Regions from separate parts of the Rhodoferax sp. LB1P47 genome, predicted to be linked through region 3. Evidence: predicted binding sites of a transcription regulator. Region 3 holds the regulator's gene; each other region holds the start of a gene.
The links. The regulator sigma-54, encoded in region 3, starts transcription at its own class of promoters, with help from an activator protein. The targets are predictions, from matches to a motif close to TGGCANGNAANCTGCTTT.
Positions count from the first base shown of each region.

Region 1: a site for sigma-54 is predicted at 1,658-1,675, ahead of xdp1 (exosortase-dependent surface protein XDP1). Genes of this name have one in related genera too.
Region 2: a site for sigma-54 is predicted at 2,682-2,699, ahead of AC0969_RS02235 (outer envelope protein). Genes of this name have one in related genera too.
Region 4: a site for sigma-54 is predicted at 1,944-1,961, ahead of exaC (acetaldehyde dehydrogenase ExaC). Genes of this name have one in related genera too.

Region 1 covers NZ_JBWMAU010000011.1:25,572-29,679, reverse strand. The annotation lists gene AC0969_RS13210 (hypothetical protein) at 1-265, opposite strand, end outside; gene AC0969_RS13205 (hypothetical protein) at 306-602, opposite strand; gene xdp1 (exosortase-dependent surface protein XDP1) at 761-1,603, opposite strand; gene prsT (XrtA/PEP-CTERM system TPR-repeat protein PrsT) at 1,780-4,108, opposite strand, start outside.
Region 2 covers NZ_JBWMAU010000001.1:471,696-475,803, forward strand. The annotation lists gene cphA (cyanophycin synthetase) at 1-2,515, shown strand, start outside; gene AC0969_RS02235 (outer envelope protein) at 2,743-3,561, shown strand; gene minC (septum site-determining protein MinC) at 3,687-4,108, shown strand, end outside.
Region 3 covers NZ_JBWMAU010000006.1:24,546-28,653, reverse strand. The annotation lists gene lptA (lipopolysaccharide transport periplasmic protein LptA) at 1-528, shown strand, start outside; gene lptB (LPS export ABC transporter ATP-binding protein) at 525-1,289, shown strand; gene AC0969_RS09040 (RNA polymerase factor sigma-54) at 1,297-2,874, shown strand; gene AC0969_RS09035 (THUMP domain-containing class I SAM-dependent RNA methyltransferase) at 2,989-4,108, shown strand, end outside.
Region 4 covers NZ_JBWMAU010000004.1:81,295-85,402, forward strand. The annotation lists gene AC0969_RS07030 (sigma-54-dependent Fis family transcriptional regulator) at 1-1,721, opposite strand, end outside; gene exaC (acetaldehyde dehydrogenase ExaC) at 2,012-3,532, shown strand; gene AC0969_RS07040 (diguanylate cyclase domain-containing protein) at 3,641-4,108, opposite strand, start outside.

The sequences.
Region 1 (4,108 bases), on a different contig from region 3:
CGAACTGGTAAAAAGTGGGCAGCAAACCCAGTTGGATGAGCGACATCTCGGTGGTTGTATTGGTGGGAGCCGGAGAGCTTCCATCGGCGTTGATGATCTGCGTCACGCTGACCAAAATTGGTAGCTTGATGTCTGCCAGGGCCTGCGCCGTTTCCACCGAGTTTTCGTCCAGCGCCTTTTGCGCTTCGGCGATACCCAGCGCCAGCTTGAGCACCATATCGGGAAGAGGTACGTCAAGTAATTCTTGTCCAACACTACCGGCCATGGCTTTCTCCTTGAAGTGGACTGCACATTGAATGCAGCGGTTACAAAACCAAAGACGGCGGCTGTGCCTGAAAAACAGCCAGTACCGCCGCGAGTCTCTGTTGGTCTACGTTGACCGGTCCGATAAAACGCACCGCCCGCGATCCGCGCAAACCCATGTATGCCGTCAATCCCATCAGCACCAATGCTTTTTGTGCATCCAGCCGGGTCACCATCTGCCCGCCCGTACTGCGCACCAAAACATCCAGCCCGCCGGGCTCTGCGGCCACCAGCAAGAACATGCCACGTCCCGGCAGGCCGAGCGACACCTTGGCCCCAAAACGCTCTGCTGTCTGCATCTACCGCCCCCCAGATTGAACTGGCTTCATCATGGGCGATGCAAGCCAAATCCGCATCAACAAGTTTGATGAAGCAAAAAAATATCCCCCAACGCAAAAAGGCACCGAAACTCGGTGCCTTTTTGAAGGTGGCCGCAAGCGGCCGGTATGCAGAAAGATTAAGCGGCCAAGCCCTTGGCCTTGCGGCGACTAGTGCCCAACAACCCCAGCAAACCAAGCCCCATCAGTGCAAGAGAGCCTGGCTCTGGAACTGCATTGCCAGGCGGTGTCACCACCGTCCCTGCAACCGTCAGCAGCTTCACATAGTCAAACGCAGTTGCGGTACCAGTACTGCTAACACGGCCATTATTACAAGCCGTACTAGTCCCCCCGGTAGCACTCACACAGCCGACACCATACGTAGAGTTGTATGCACTCACCAACCACCAGCTCGAAGACAAGGCGGAGGCATTGAAACCTGTGAATGTTTGGCTTGCCGAGCCACCATTGATGTTCGCTACCAATTCCCAGCCTTTTTCAAGCAGCTGTGCAATCGTCTTACCTGCAATGGCAGCCTGGGACGTAGTGAAACCTTTCGTCGCATCAAAACGCAAAACGCTCAAATCTGAATCACCGCTGACCCAACCCGTGCTCAGGCTGTTCAACGCAACAGCAGCACCAAAATTCAGGGAGATCAGCTCTGTTCCATAGCGATTGTCAAGCGTGTGCTGCGGCTGAGCGCCTGCATCCTCATTTTTAGAAGTAACACCCAAGCCGCCGCTGTACTCGCCAATCGCAGCAGCGGCGAAAACAGTACCCGCAGTGGGTGCTGCAATCGTACCGGTTGCAGTGGAGTACGCACTGGTTGAGAGGCTGGCACCATCCGAGATTCCGCAACTGCCCGTGTTATCGCAGGCAGATGGCAGATTCCATGAAGCCGCTGCCCAACCAGACGACCCGAAACCCAACAACACGCAAGCGGCAACGGCCTGGATGGTGCGGTTTAAAGGGGTGATGTTCATATTCTTCTTCCTATTTATCTAAATTCAGCAAACGCAATCTTCTTAAAAAATAAAAAAGCACAATTCATACCATCATTAAATTTACTTTACAAATCAACAATTTAAACAAAAAAATACCAAAAAAATCATCGTATTTTGTAAACTATTCCGACAGCACTTTCAGCTTTTTGACGCAACTAGCGCAAAGTCTTCAGCAAAGCTTCAGCGGCGGCCTGCTCTTCAAAACTGCGGCCTGCTTTCAAAGCGGCCTCCACCTCGTCGCGGGCCTCGGTCTTGCGGCCCGACTGGGCCAGCACAGCCGCCAGGTGGTAGCGGATAGCGGGGCTGCCCGGCTCGCGCAAGCGGGCATCGCGCAGAAGTTGCAGCGCACGATCGGCTTGGGCGGGCTGGCCGGCCTGGAACAAGGCCCAACCCAGAGTGTCGATGGCATTGGCATTGGTCACGTCTTTGGCCAGCGCCTTTTCAGCCATGGGGATGGCACCAGGGTCTTTTAGGCGCAACAACACGTTGGCCAGATTGTTGAGCACCTCGGTATCGTCAGGTGCGGTTTTCAGCAGACTTTCGTAGTGGCTGCGAGCAGCAAGGAAATTGCCGATGCTGGCATAGCCATCCGCCAAATTTTTACGCACGCGGATGTCCTGCGGGCGGGTTTTAAGCCACTGCTCGGCGAGTTGCAAAGCAGGTTTTCCGCCGTCTTGGCTAAATAGCACCCGGTACAGGCGTAATAAGGTGTCAGCAGTGGGTTCTGCCTGGTGGGCGCGGCGGTAGGCATCAATGGCGGCAGGAGCTTGCCCTTTGGCCAGTGCCACGTCGCCCAGCAAGCTGTAGCCGATAGCCCGCTTGGGCGCTTGGGCCAGTACCTGGCGGGCACGTTGCTCAGCCTTGGCGGGCGCACCCAGGCGCAACTCGACATCGACCATGAGGGCCAGTGCGGGCAAAAAGTCTGGCCGGTTGGAGAGCGCTTTTTCTAAGCTGTAGGCTGCGCCAGGGGGGTTGTTGGCAGCCATTTGCAGGGTGGCGATTTGGGTTTGCTGCACAGCATCAAAGTCGGCAAAGCGGGTGGCCCCGGAAAAGGTGGACTTAGCCCCCCCCATGTCACCGTTGGCCAACTGGGCACGGCCATACACGAGGAGAGACGGGAGGTTGTCAGTGCCTTTGGCCAGCAGGCGTTTGGCAGCATCCAATGCCAACGCAGGAGCGCGGTTGCGCAGGTGCAGCTCGACCAACGTGGTGTCGGGGCGAAACTCACGCGGGCCAGCCATATCACTGGCTTTTTGCAGCCAGCGCAGGGTCTCGGCAGGCTGGCCACGGCGGTCTGAGAGGTTGGCCATTTCATACATCGCGTCGATATTTTTGTCGTCGGTCTTGAGAATGGTCAGTAAACGCGTATTGGCGCTGTCGTAGGCTTTGGCGGCAATATCTACCCGTGCAAGATTGAGCATGGGTTGCAGCAAAGTACCGTCAAGCGCAGTTGCGCGCTCGAAGGCGGCTTTGGCGGCAGGCAGGTTTCCCGCCTGGGCGTGGGACATGCCCAACAGGCTATAGAACCCCGCATTTGCAGGTTGCAGTTTGACCAGTTTTTCGGCCACCGCAGTGGCCTGGGCCACTTTTCCGTCACGCAGGTACAGGCCCACCAAGGCGGCACCGGCCTGGATTTGGCTGGGGTCTTTAAAGGCCGTTTCGAGCTGAACGATGGCATCGCCGGATTTGCCACCGCCCACCAGACTCAGGCCCAGGGCGGTTCGAAACTCGGGCGCGTCCCGGGTGGTCAGGGCTTGTTGCATCAAGGCCGTGGCTTTGGCGTGGCGGCCTTGGGCCATGTTGGCACCGGCCAACAAGGTGAGGGCTTGGCCGTCGCCGGGCTGGGCTTTGATGTAATTTTCCAGTAACTCGGTGGCGCTGGTGAAATTGCCTGCGGACATGTAAATCTGGGCCAGCAGTTTGGACACGGGACTGTTGCCCTGTACCCGCTGAATAGACTCCAGGTAGGGCTTGGCTTTTTCGCGTTCACCCAGACCAAAGTGGGCCAGGCCATTGAGCATGAGCAACTGGGGGCGGTATTGGATGAAGGTCACAGGCACCGGGTCTAACAGGCTGGTGACTTCCAGCAATGCGCCGCGAACAGCCGCAGTATTGCCGCTGCGCTCGGCCAGCAAGGCCTTGAGGTAGGCGGCGCGAGGCTCGCGGGGCGACAGGCGCTGTAGCTCGGCTACGTCTTTGGCAGCTTCGGCGTTTTGGCCTAAATCGATAGCAATACCTGCACGGGCGACGCGGGCCTCAATGTGTTTTGGGTCTGATTGCAGCGCCGCATCGTAGGCCGCTACCGCAGCACTCAGATTGCCTTGCACATGCAGCAAAGCGCCTTTTTGGTAGCGCACCTCGGTGGAGTTGGGGGCCAGCGCCAACGCACGTTCGATAGCGACATTCGCCTCGGCAAACTGGCGCGCACGGATGCGCACCGGCACCTCGGCCAGCCAGGCCTCGGGGGCGCGGCTGTCTATCGCA
Region 2 (4,108 bases), on a different contig from region 3:
CACCGCCGTAGAAGCCGTGGTGGCCTGCGCGGAATCCGAGCGCGCCATTGCCCAGCTCCCCGGTTTTGAGACCGCCGTGCGGGCGCTGTTCCCGGCCATCGGGCCGCTGCGCGCCAGCCACGAACATAGCTCGGTGTCGCTGGCCCATGTGCTGGAAGCCGCCACGCTGGCGCTACAAGCCCAGGCAGGTTGCCCGGTGACCTTCAGCCGCACCTCGGCCACCGAGCAAACCGGTATCTACCAGGTGGTGGTGGAGTACAGCGAAGAAGCCGTAGGCCGCCAGGCGCTGGAGCTGGCCCAGACCTTGATACAGGCCGCGCTGGACCACACCGCGTTCGACAAAGATGCCGCTATCCATCAGCTGCGCGAAACCGACGAAGACGAGCGCATGGGCCCCAGCACCGGGGCGATTGTGGATGCCGCCGTGGCCCGGGGCATCCCCTTCCGCCGCCTGACCAAGGGCAGCATGGTGCAGTTTGGCTGGGGCTCGCGCCAGCGCCGCATCCAGGCGGCAGAGTTCGACCTGACCAGCGCCGTGTCCGAGGCCATAGCCCAGGACAAAGACCTGACCAAAAAACTGCTGCACGCCGCCGGTGTGCCCGTGCCGCTGGGCCGCCCGGTGGAAACCCGCGACGAAGCCTGGCAAGTGGCCCTGGAAATCGGCCTGCCCGTGGTAGTGAAACCGCAAGACGGCAACCAGGGCAAGGGCGTGACGGTCAACATCGTGGACCGCGCCCACCTAGACATCGCCTTCGCGGCAGCCGCCGAAATCGGCGAAGTGATGGTCGAAAAATTCTTGCCTGGCAGCGACTTCCGGCTGCTGGTGGTGGGCAACAAGCTGGTGGCTGCCGCCCGCCGCGACCCACCCCAGGTGCTGGGTGACGGCATCCACACCGTGCGCGAGCTGGTGGACATCGTCAATTCCGACCCCAAACGCGGCGAAGGCCATGCCACCTCGCTGACCAAGATCCGCTTTGACGACATCGCCATTGCCCGGCTGGCGCTGCAAGACCTGGCCCCCGAATCCGTGCCCGCCATTGGCCGCCGCGTGATTCTGCGCAACAACGCCAACCTGAGCACCGGCGGCACCGCCACCGACGTGACCGACGACGTGCACCCCGCCGTCGCCGCCCAGGCGGTGGCCGCTGCGCAGATGATCGGCCTACACATCTGCGGTGTAGACGTGGTCTGCGAAAGCATGCTCAAGCCGTTGGAAGACCAGCACGGCGGCATCGTGGAAGTGAACGCCGCACCCGGCCTGCGCATGCACATCTCGCCCTCGTTCGGCAAGGGCCGTAATGTGGGCGAAGCCATGATCGGCAACCTGTACGCGGCGGGCGACGATGGCCGCATCCCGGTGGTGGCCATCACCGGTACCAATGGCAAAACCACCACCGCCCGCCTGATCGCTCACTTGTTCACCAGCAGCGGCCTGCGCGTAGGCATGACCAACACCGACGGCGTGTACGTGGATGGCCGCCAGATCGACAGCGGCGATTGCAGCGGCCCCAAAAGCGCCCGCAATGTGCTGATGCACCCCGACGTAGATGCGGCCGTGTTTGAAACCGCTCGCGGCGGCATGCTGCGCGAAGGCCTGGGCTTTGACCGCTGCCAAGTGGCTGTGGTCACCAACATCGGCGCAGGCGACCACCTGGGCCTGAACTACATCACCACGGTGGAAGACCTGGCCGTGCTCAAGCGGGTCATCGTGCAAAACGTGCAGGCCACCGGCTACGCGGTGCTGAATGCGGCCGACCCCATCGTCGCCGCAATGGCCTCGGCCTGCCCGGGCAACGTCATCTACTTCACCGCCGACCGCCACCACCCGGTGATGGCCACCCACCGCGCCCAGGGGCGGCGCACGGTGTATGTGGATGGCGACCACATCGTGGCCGCCGTGGGTTCGTGGCGCGAGCAGATCGCCCTGCGCGATGTGCCACTCACGCGTGCGGGCACCATCGCCTTCCAGGTAGACAACGCGATGGCCGCCGTGGCCGCCGCCTGGGGCGTGGGCATGAACTGGGACACTATCCGCCGGGGTCTATCCAGCTTCTCGAACGATGCCGACAACGCACCCGGCCGCTTCAATGTAATGGACTACAAGGGCGCTACGGTGATTGCCGACTACGGCCACAACCCGGATGCCATGCGCGCCCTGGTGTCCGCCGTGGAAGCCATGCCTGCCAAGCGTCGCTCGGTGGTCATTAGCGGCGCGGGCGACCGGCGCGACGAAGACATCCGGGAGCAAACCGTCATCCTGGGTGCTGCGTTTGACGACGTCATCCTGTTTGAAGATGCCTGCCAGCGCGGCCGCGCCGACGGCGAAGTGCTCAAACTGCTGCGCGAAGGCCTGGCCAACGCCCAGCGCACCCGCCAAGTGGATGAGATCTACGGCGAGTTCATCGCCATCGACCACGCCCTGGCGCGGCTGCAGCCCGGCGATTTATGCCTGATTCTGGTGGACCAGGTAGAAGAAGCCCTGGCCCACCTGGCACAACGGGTGGCTGCGGCTTAAAACCAGCGGTTTATGCTGCACTGCAACAGGGCAGGATGGTGGAAGCCATCCTGCCCTGTTGCCTTGGGATGGTGCATTCCGGCCCAGTTACAAGGTTTCCAGGCGGCTGGCGCATATACAGTCTGCGCAGACAGCTATTATTTTTGAAATATATGTAAGTAATTGTTGGCATGGTGTTTGCACTGTGGAAGTGGGCATTCAGTTCACTTAACCACCAGGGATACACAATGAAAACCACACGCACAGGCACGCTTCTTTTGGCCGCCGCAGCGGCTTTGACCACCGGCACACTGGCGCAGGCGGCAGACTGGAGCGACACCTCCATCGGCTACCGCTACGGCACCAGCTTTCGCGAGCCGTTCAACAGCAAAGACCTGTCCAAAAACATCGTCAACATCACCCATGTCAGTGGCTATAAATACGGCACCAACTTCCTGAACCTGGACCTGTTGCAGTCAGACGCAGACGACAGCAGTGCCCAGGAAGCCTATCTGGTCTACCGCCACACGCTGGACCTGGGCAAGGTCAGCGGCAAAAGCTTCGCCATGGGTCCGGTGCGCGGCCTGGGCCTGACCGCCGGGTTTGACTGGAACACCAAGAACGATACGGGCTACGCCTCTAAAAAGCGCATGTTGGTGGTCGGCCCCACGGTGATGGTGGACGTGCCCGGCTTCTTGAACGTCAGCCTGCTGCTGCTCAAAGAAAGCAATATGCCCAAGTCCATCACCAGCCGCTACAGCTACAAGACCCACCCCATGCTGAATCTGGCTTGGGGTGTGCCGATCAGTGACACAGGACTATCGTTCGAGGGCTACATGAACTACATCGCATCCAAGGGGAACAATGAATTCGGCGGCCCCACCTCGCCCGAAACCAATTTCGATGGCACGGTTTTCTACGACCTGAGCCCCGCTTTGGGTGCCAGCCCCAAAACCCTGCGCGTCGGCGTGGGCTACCAGTACTGGCGCAACAAGTTTGGCAACCCCGGCGCCATCGCCGGCACAACGGCCCAAACCCCGATGGTCCGCGCCGATTACCATTTCTAGCGCAAAAGTCGCCATGCCGGACAACCCACCGGCATGGCCGGCAACAGCCCCTCTCCGGAGCTCAGGCCGGGTGCAAAGGCAGCGGTAAAATCGCGCCTTTGCCGCCCTCCAGCCCCCCTCCATCCATGCCGTCTGTAACCGCCGGGCCTGCCCGGGCCTGCTTTGAACTGAAAAGTGCCACGCTGCCCCTGATTGCGGTGGTGCTGAAAACCGCCGACTTGGCCGCACTGGCACAAGAGATGGAAATCCGCTTTGGTGACACTCCCGACTTTTTTGACCAGGACCCAGTGGTCATCAACTTGGCGCTGATCGCCGACACCACCGACCCCATCGACTTCAAGCAGCTGGCCATCTTGCTGCACAGCTACCGCATGCAACCGATTGCCGTACACGGCGGCAACGCAGCGCAACGGCAATCGGCTTTGAAGGTCGGGCTGGTGGATGTGCCCGACATCACCAACGCCGCCCCCTTGCCCCCAGCCGCACCGTCGCCCGAACCCGCCGTGGTCGTGCCCACAGGTGCACTGGTCATCGACAAGCCCTTGCG
Region 3 (4,108 bases):
AAGCCCATGAACATCGAATCCGATGCCATGCGCTACGACGATCTGAAGCAAACCAATGTGTTCACCGGCCGCGTGGTGATGAGCAAGGGCAGTATCGTCATCCGGGGCGGGCGGGTGGATGTGCGCCAGGATGCCGAGGGCAACCAGACCGGCATCGTGACCGCCGAGCCCGGCAAGCTGGCCTACTTCAAGCAAAAGCGCGACGGTGTGGATGAATACATCGAAGGCGAGGGCGAAACCATCCTCTACAACAGCAAGCTGGACAACGTGCGTTTCATCAAGCGTGCCGTGATGCGCCGCTTGCTGGGTAGCAAGGTCAACGACGAAGTCACCGGCGGGGTCATCGTGTATGACAACACCACCGACGTATTTACCGTAGACAACGGCAACTCCGCCAACGACCCTGGCGGCCAGAACGGCCGGGTTCGTGCCATGTTGACCCCCAAGGTGACGGCCCCAGCCGCTGCTGCCAGCGCCACCAGCCCCGCGCTGCGCTCCAGTACCACGCTAGAGGGCGCGCAGAAGTGAGCGGCCCGGTTGCCGTGGCAGAAAGCCGCCTGGAAGCCCGCCATCTGCAAAAAGCCTACGGCAGCCGTAAAGTCGTCAAAGACGTGACCCTGGCGGTCAAAAAAGGCGAAGTGGTCGGGCTGCTGGGCCCCAACGGCGCAGGTAAAACCACCTCGTTCTACATGATTGTGGGCCTGGTGCGGGCCGATGGCGGCAGCATTTCCATCGACGGCCAGCCGGTTGAGCACATGCCGATCCACCGCCGTTCGCGCCTGGGCCTGAGCTATTTGCCGCAAGAGGCCTCGATTTTCCGCAAGCTCACGGTGGAAGAAAACGTGCGCGCCGTGCTGGAGCTGCAACACGACGAGCAGGGCAAGTCGCTGACCAAACCGGTGATCGAAGCCCGCCTCACCGCCTTGCTGGAAGACCTGCGGGTCGAACACCTGCGCGACTCCTCGGCGATGGCCCTGTCCGGGGGCGAGCGCCGCCGGGTCGAGATTGCCCGCGCCCTGGCCACCCAGCCGCGCTTCATCCTGCTGGACGAACCGTTTGCCGGTATCGACCCGATTGCGGTGATCGAGATCCAGCGCATCATCGGCTTCCTGAAGTCGCGCGGCATTGGTGTGTTGATCACCGACCACAACGTGCGCGAAACCCTGGGTATTTGCGACCACGCCTACATCATCAGCGACGGCAACGTGCTGGCCGAAGGTACGCCGTCCGAGATCGTCGACAACGCCGATGTGCGGCGCGTCTACCTCGGCGAGCACTTCCGTATGTGATCGCACGATGAAGCAAGGCCTCTCCCTACGCGTTTCCCAGCACCTGGCGCTCACGCCCCAGTTACAACAGTCCATCCGTCTTTTGCAGCTGTCCACCCTGGAACTCAGCCAGGAAGTGGACCAGATGCTGGACGATAACCCGTTTCTGGAGCGCAACCTGGACGACGCGCCGCGCGAAGAGTTTGGTTTGGCCCAGTCCGACACCCCCGTCAGCGCGGGTGACCGCGAAACCGAGTCTGCTCCTACTTCTGTAGCTGAATACGCAGGTGAATCCAGCGCTGAAGCCTCAAATGACTCTGAAACCCCACTCACCGGTGGCGACGACACCAGCTGGGACGGCGACGGCAGCTCTGAGATCAGGCCCGACGACAGCGAGTGGGGCGGCGACGCACCCGCCCGCCACAACAACCTGGGCGAAGAAGGCGAGGCCGATGCCACCGAGCTGGCCCGCAACCAGGAGTCGCTGACCAGCTTTCTGCACCGCCAGGCCTTGGCGTTGCGCCTGGGCGAGGTGGACCAGGCGGCGCTGCGCTTTTTGATCGAATCGCTGAACGACGACGGCTACCTGGAAGACGACCTGGCCACCCTGGCCCAAGGCCTGTCGGGTGGCGACTCGGAAGCGCAGGAGGAACTGGTACACCGCTTCACCGTCGCTCTGGGCCTGTTGCAAAGCCTGGAACCGCCGGGGGTGGGGGCAACCCATCTGGGCGAATGCCTGCTGCTGCAACTCAAGGCTTTGAAGGCCACCCTGGGCGACGACCCGGTGCGCAAAACCGCGCTGCGCATCTGCCGCCAGCCGATGGACCTGCTGGCCCGGCGCGATGTGAAGCGCCTGTGCCAGCTGTGCCACGCCAGTGATGCCGACATCAAAGCCGCGATTGCCATGATTGCCCGGCTGGAGCCCAAGCCCGGCCGCCGCTTTGTGGACGTGGAGCGCAACATCGTGGTGCCCGACGTGATTGTTGCCAAAGTGGGGCGTGGCGCCAATACCAAGTTTCGGGTGGCGCTGAACCCCGAGGTGATGCCGCGCTTGCGGGTGCACGACATCTATGCCAACGCGCTGCGCCTGCACAAGGGCGGTGGTAAGGACTCCTCGAACAACGCCGCACTCCAGCAGCGCCTGCAAGAAGCCCGCTGGTTCATCAAGAACATCCAGCAGCGCTTCGACACCATCCTGCGGGTCAGCAACGCCATCGTGGAGCGGCAAAAGAACTTCTTCAGCCACGGTGCGCTGGCCATGCGCCCGCTGGTGCTGCGCGAGATTGCCGACGAGCTGGGCCTGCACGAATCCACCATCAGCCGCGTCACCACCGCCAAGTACATGGCCACGCCGTACGGCACGTTTGAGCTGAAATACTTCTTCGGCTCGTCGCTCGGCACCGAGACCGGCGGCAACGCCTCCAGTACGGCGGTGCGCGCTCTGATCAAGCAGTTCGTCGCCTCCGAAGATCTGAAAAAACCGTTGAGCGACAGCCAGTTGTCGGACATGCTGAAAGAGCAAGGCATTGAATGCGCCCGCCGCACGGTCGCCAAATACCGCGAAGCCCTGCGGATTGCGCCGACGAATTTGCGCAAGGCGCTGTAACGGGCATCCGATCGGCGTGTGCTGTGCCAGCGCCAAAGCGCTCCTGGCGCCCCCTATGGGATACTCCACGCCTCCCAGCGGACCCGCTCCGCGTCCCACTTTGGCACCGATCCCATGAACCAACTCCAATTATTTTTACCCTGCGCCGCTGGCGTGGAAGAGCTGCTGGCCGAAGAGGTACACGCAATTACGGGCTTGCAGGGCGAGGATTTGCGCTCGCACCGGGGTGGCGTGCTGGTGCGCTCGTCGTGGCGCGACGCGATGCGGCTCAATTTGCACAGCCGCCTGGCGCAGCGGGTGCTGATCGAACTGTCCAGCACGCCCTACCGCACGGAGCAAGACCTGTACGAGGCGGCGAGCAACGTGGCCTGGGAGATTTGGTTCACGCCCAGCCAGAGCTTCAAGGTGGAAGTCACTGCGCAGCACAGCCCGCTGACCTCGCTGAACTTTGCTGCCCTGAAGGTCAAGGACGCGGTGGCCGACCGCTTCCGTTTTAAGACCGGCGTACGCCCCGATGTGAACGTGCAGTGGCCCGATGCCCGCATCTACCTGCACCTGACCACCGAGCACGCCACCATCTACATCGACACCTCGGGCGACGCGCTGTTCAAACGCGGCTGGCGCGAAGACAAGGGCGATGCCCCGCTGAAAGAAACCCTGGCCGCCGCCATGATTGCCGCCAGCGGCTGGGACGGCACCACGCCCTTCTACGACCCCTGCTGCGGCAGCGGCACCATTGCCATCGAGGCCGCGCAGATCGCCTGCAACATCGCCCCGGGCAGCCTGCGCCGCTTTGGTTTCGAGAAACTGCTGCCGTTCCAGCCCCATGTGTGGTCGGCCATCCAAGACCAGGCGGCCGAGGCCGAGCACGAGCCGGAGACGCAGATTTTTGGCAGCGATGTGGCCCACCGCATGGTCGATTTCGCCACCCGCAACGCCGAGCGCGCGGGGGTCACGGGCGTGGTCGAATTCCGGGGTGGCGATGCCTTGCAGCGTATGCCCCCAGCGCCATCCGGCGTGATGCTGCTGAACCCACCCTACGGCGAGCGGATCGAAGTGGCCGGTGTGGCCGGGCGGCGTGAGGCGGCGCAGACCGAAGACGGCGGCAGCGATTTCTTTCCCCAGTTGGCCACCCACTGGAAGCGCAACTACGCTGGCTGGACGGGCTGGGTGCTCACCCCCGACCTGAAGCTGCCCAACAAAATGCGCCTGAAAGAATCGCGCCGCGTACCGA
Region 4 (4,108 bases), on a different contig from region 3:
CAGTCGATCAGGCTCTCGCCCTCGTCCAACAAGGCGCAGGCGGTGCGCAGGGCGTTGGCCAGCTGGCGCACATTGCCGGGCCAGTTAAATTGCAAAAAGGCCGCCACCACGCTGGGGGCCAGTTGCAGGCTTTGGCCCGGGGCCAAGGTGGCCAGCAGGCGCTCGACCAGCGCGGGCTGGTCGCTGCGGCTGCGCAGGGGGGGCAGGTGCAGGGTGAGGCCGTTGATGCGGTAGTACAGGTCTTCGCGGAAGCGCCCGGCCTGCATTTCATCGCGCAGCTGGCGGTGGGTGGCGCAGACCAAAAAGAAGTCCAGCGGCACGGTTTTGCCGCCGCCCAAGGGCTGCACCTGGCGCTCTTGCAGCACGCGCAGCAGGCGCGCCTGGAAGGCCAGCGGCATGTCGCCCACTTCATCCAGCAGCAGTGTGCCGCCGTGGGCCTCGCGCAGGCGGCCGGGCGAGCCTTCGCGGCGGGCCCCGGTGAAGGCCCCGGGGCTGTAGCCAAACAGCTCGGCTTCGATCAGCGATTCGGGCAAGGCGGCGCAGTTGACGGCCACAAACGGCCCGTCTTTGCGCGGCCCGGCTGCGTGTACGGCGCGGGCGAACACCTCTTTGCCGACACCCGATTCACCTTGCAGCAGCAGCGCAATGGGTTTGCCGACCACCCGGCGGGCCTTGTCCAGGGCAGCGCGAAACGTGGCATCGCCGCTGTCCAGGGCCGACAGGGCATCGCTGCCGGCGGGTTCGGTGGATGCTGCGGTGGATGTGGCCGTGCGGGGCAACGGCAAGGCGCGGCTGCGGCCCCCGTCTACCCGCAGCCAGACCTGGCCACCGCTGGGGCCCACCACCTGGCGCACGGTGGCCGGGCCGGGCTGGAGCAGCAGCGCATGGGCCAGCGGCCAGACGGCTTCCAGCGGCACCCGGCCAATGCTGTCGCGCCCCAGGCACAGCCATTGCAGCGCGGCGGTGTTGGCCCCCAGCAGCCAGCCCTCGGCCGACACCGCCAGCTGGCATTCGGTGACGCTGCCGATGCCCTCAATCTGGCTGTGAAAGCGCAGCCGGATGTGGCTGGCGTGGCGGGTTTCAAACAGTTTGTGCTCGATCATTCGTGCCGCCGACCGGGCCAGGCCCAGGGTATGTGGGTGGTAACCCCGGTGGTCGCCGGAGATGTCCAGCGCGCCCAGCAGGCGGCCTGCGGGGTCGTGGATGGGGGCGGCGGCGCAGGTCAGGAAGCCGTTGCGCTCCAAATAATGTTCGCTGGCGTGTACGGCCACCGGTACCTGCTCGGCCATAGCGGTGCCGATGGCGTTGGTGCCCCGGTACTGCTCGTGCCAGGTGGCACCGGGGCGCAGAGCGACGCGGCTGGCGCGGTCTAAAAACACGGCGTCGCCCAGGGTGTGCAGCAGCATGCCGCCACTGTCGGCCAGGATCACCATGCTGTCGCTGCCCTGGGTTTGCTCGAACACAAACTCCATCACCGGGCGGGCGTGGGCCACCAGTTCGCGCTGGTGCTCCAGGGCGCGGGCCAGCTGGGCGGTGGACGCGTGCGGTGCGCCGGGGGTGCGGCCACTGGCTTGCAGGCCGAAGTCCAGGCTGCGGCTCCAGGAGCGGGCCAGGCGCTCGTCGAGCAGGCCGGTGGGCAGATCGCCCTGGTTGAGCAACTGGCGGCGGGCCTGGCGCAGCGCCACGGGGGTGGACCGAACGAGGGGGATAGCGGGATGCATGGTCATGTGTCTCCTTGCCACCACCGGTACGTGCCGGGGCAGTCTGTAGCGCTGCACTTTAGTGGGTGGCGGTGCTTGTGCCTAGCGGTTCAGCCAATGCAACACGGCATGTGCTCCATTTTGGAACACCTGTGCCACAACGGGCTGACACAGTCCGCCGCGCAGGCCCGGTGCGGGGTGGGTTTCAGCCAGAAACCGGGCTGTTGCGCCGCAAGCCCCGATTGGCATGCGCTATGCAAAGAGCCGACCGTGCCGATATGCGGTGCAACCATACCAATCAGGAGACTTTTATGCTTTACCCTAACCCCGGCAGTGCCAACGCCCCCTTGCAATTCAAAAGCCGCTACGACAACTTCATCGGTGGCCAATGGGTGGCCCCGGTCAAAGGCGAATATTTTGATGTGATCACGCCCATCAGCGGCCTGGTCTATACCCAGGCTGCCAGTTCAGGGGCCGAAGACATTGAGCTGGCGCTGGATGCCGCGCACGCCGCTGCCGACAGCTGGGGCGCAACGGCGGCAGCCGACCGCTCGAATGTGCTGCTGCGCATTGCCGACCGGCTGGAAAAGAACCTGGAAATCCTGGCCTACGCCGACACCGTAGACAACGGCAAGCCGATCCGCGAAACCCTGAACGCCGACGTTCCGCTGGCGGTGGACCACTTCCGCTACTTTGCCGGTTGCCTGCGCTCACAAGAAGGTGCCTTGAGCCAGCTGGACGAGAACACCGTGGCCTACCACTTCCACGAGCCGCTGGGCGTGGTGGGGCTGATCATTCCCTGGAACTTCCCGCTGTTGATGGCCGCCTGGAAGCTGGCCCCGGCGATTGCCGCAGGCAACTGCGTGGTGCTGAAGCCCGCCGAATCCACCCCGATCAGCATTTTGGTGATGATGGAGCTGATTGCCGACCTGCTGCCGCCAGGCGTGCTGAACATCGTTAACGGCTATGGCCGCGACGCGGGCAAGGCCCTGGCCACCAGCAAACGCATCGCCAAGATTGCCTTCACCGGCTCCACCGCCACCGGCCGCAGCATTGCCCAGGCGGCGGCCACCAACCTGATTCCGGCCACGCTGGAGCTGGGCGGGAAGTCGCCCAACATCTTTTTTGCCGACATTGCCGATGCCGACGATGCGTTTTTTGACAAGGCCATCGAAGGCCTGGTGCTGTTTGCCTTCAACCAGGGCGAGGTCTGCACCTGCCCGTCGCGGGCGCTGATCCACGAATCCATCTACGACAAGTTCATGGCCCGCGTGCTGGCCCGCGTCAAGCTGATCAAGCAAGGCAACCCGCTGGACACCGACACCATGATGGGCGCGCAGTCGTCGCAGATCCAGCTGGACAAAATCATGTCCTACATGGACATCGGCCTCAACGAAGGTGCCGAGCTGTTGGCGGGCGGCCAGCGTGCCGATATGCCGGCTGACCTGGCCGGTGGCTACTACGTGCAGCCCACGCTGTTCAAGGGGCACAACAAGATGCGCATCTTCCAGGAGGAAATATTTGGCCCAGTGCTGGCCGTGACCACCTTCAAGGACGAAGCCGAGGCCCTGGCCCTGGCCAACGACACGCCCTACGGCCTGGGTGCCGGTGTGTGGAGCCGCGACGGCAGCGTGGCCTACCGCATGGGCCGGGGCATCAAGGCCGGGCGCGTGTGGACCAACTGCTACCACGCCTACCCCGCGCATGCCACCTTCGGCGGCTACAAAGAGTCGGGCATCGGCCGCGAAACCCACAAGATGATGCTGGACCAGTACCAGCAGACCAAGAACCTGCTGGTCAGCTACAGCCCCAACAAGCTCGGGTTCTTCTAAAGAGGTGTGGTGCTATGCTTTTTTATATCAAAAAGCATAGCTTGTAGCGCATATTAAATAAGCGCCAGCAGTATTTTTAGTGCCTGAAAAATGGCCTAAAAATAAGCATCAGCTGGTCCAGCAAACCCGGTTTCTACCGAGTTGCTTGGCCAGGTACAGCTGCTGGTCGCTGTGCTCCAGCACGCCCGCAGGCACCGCGCCACCGGGCGGCAGCAGCACCGAGGTGCCGCCCAGGCTGATGGATAAATACGGGCCGGCCAGCGATTTCTCGTGCGGAATGGCCAGATCCTCCACCGCCTGGCGGGCCAGTTCGGCGCAGGCCCGGCCGCCTTCGGCATCGGTGTTGGGCAGAAACAGCACGAACTCTTCGCCCCCGTAACGGGCCACCAAATCGTCTTCGCGCTTCAGGGTTTGCTGCACCGCACCGGCCACCTGGCGCAACACCCGGTCACCGCCGCTGTGGCCGTAGTGGTCGTTGTAGAGCTTGAAGTGGTCCACGTCGAGCAAGACCACCGACACGTGCTGCCCCGGCGGCCAGCGCAGTTGCAGGGCTTGCTCCAGGCGGCGGCGGTTAGG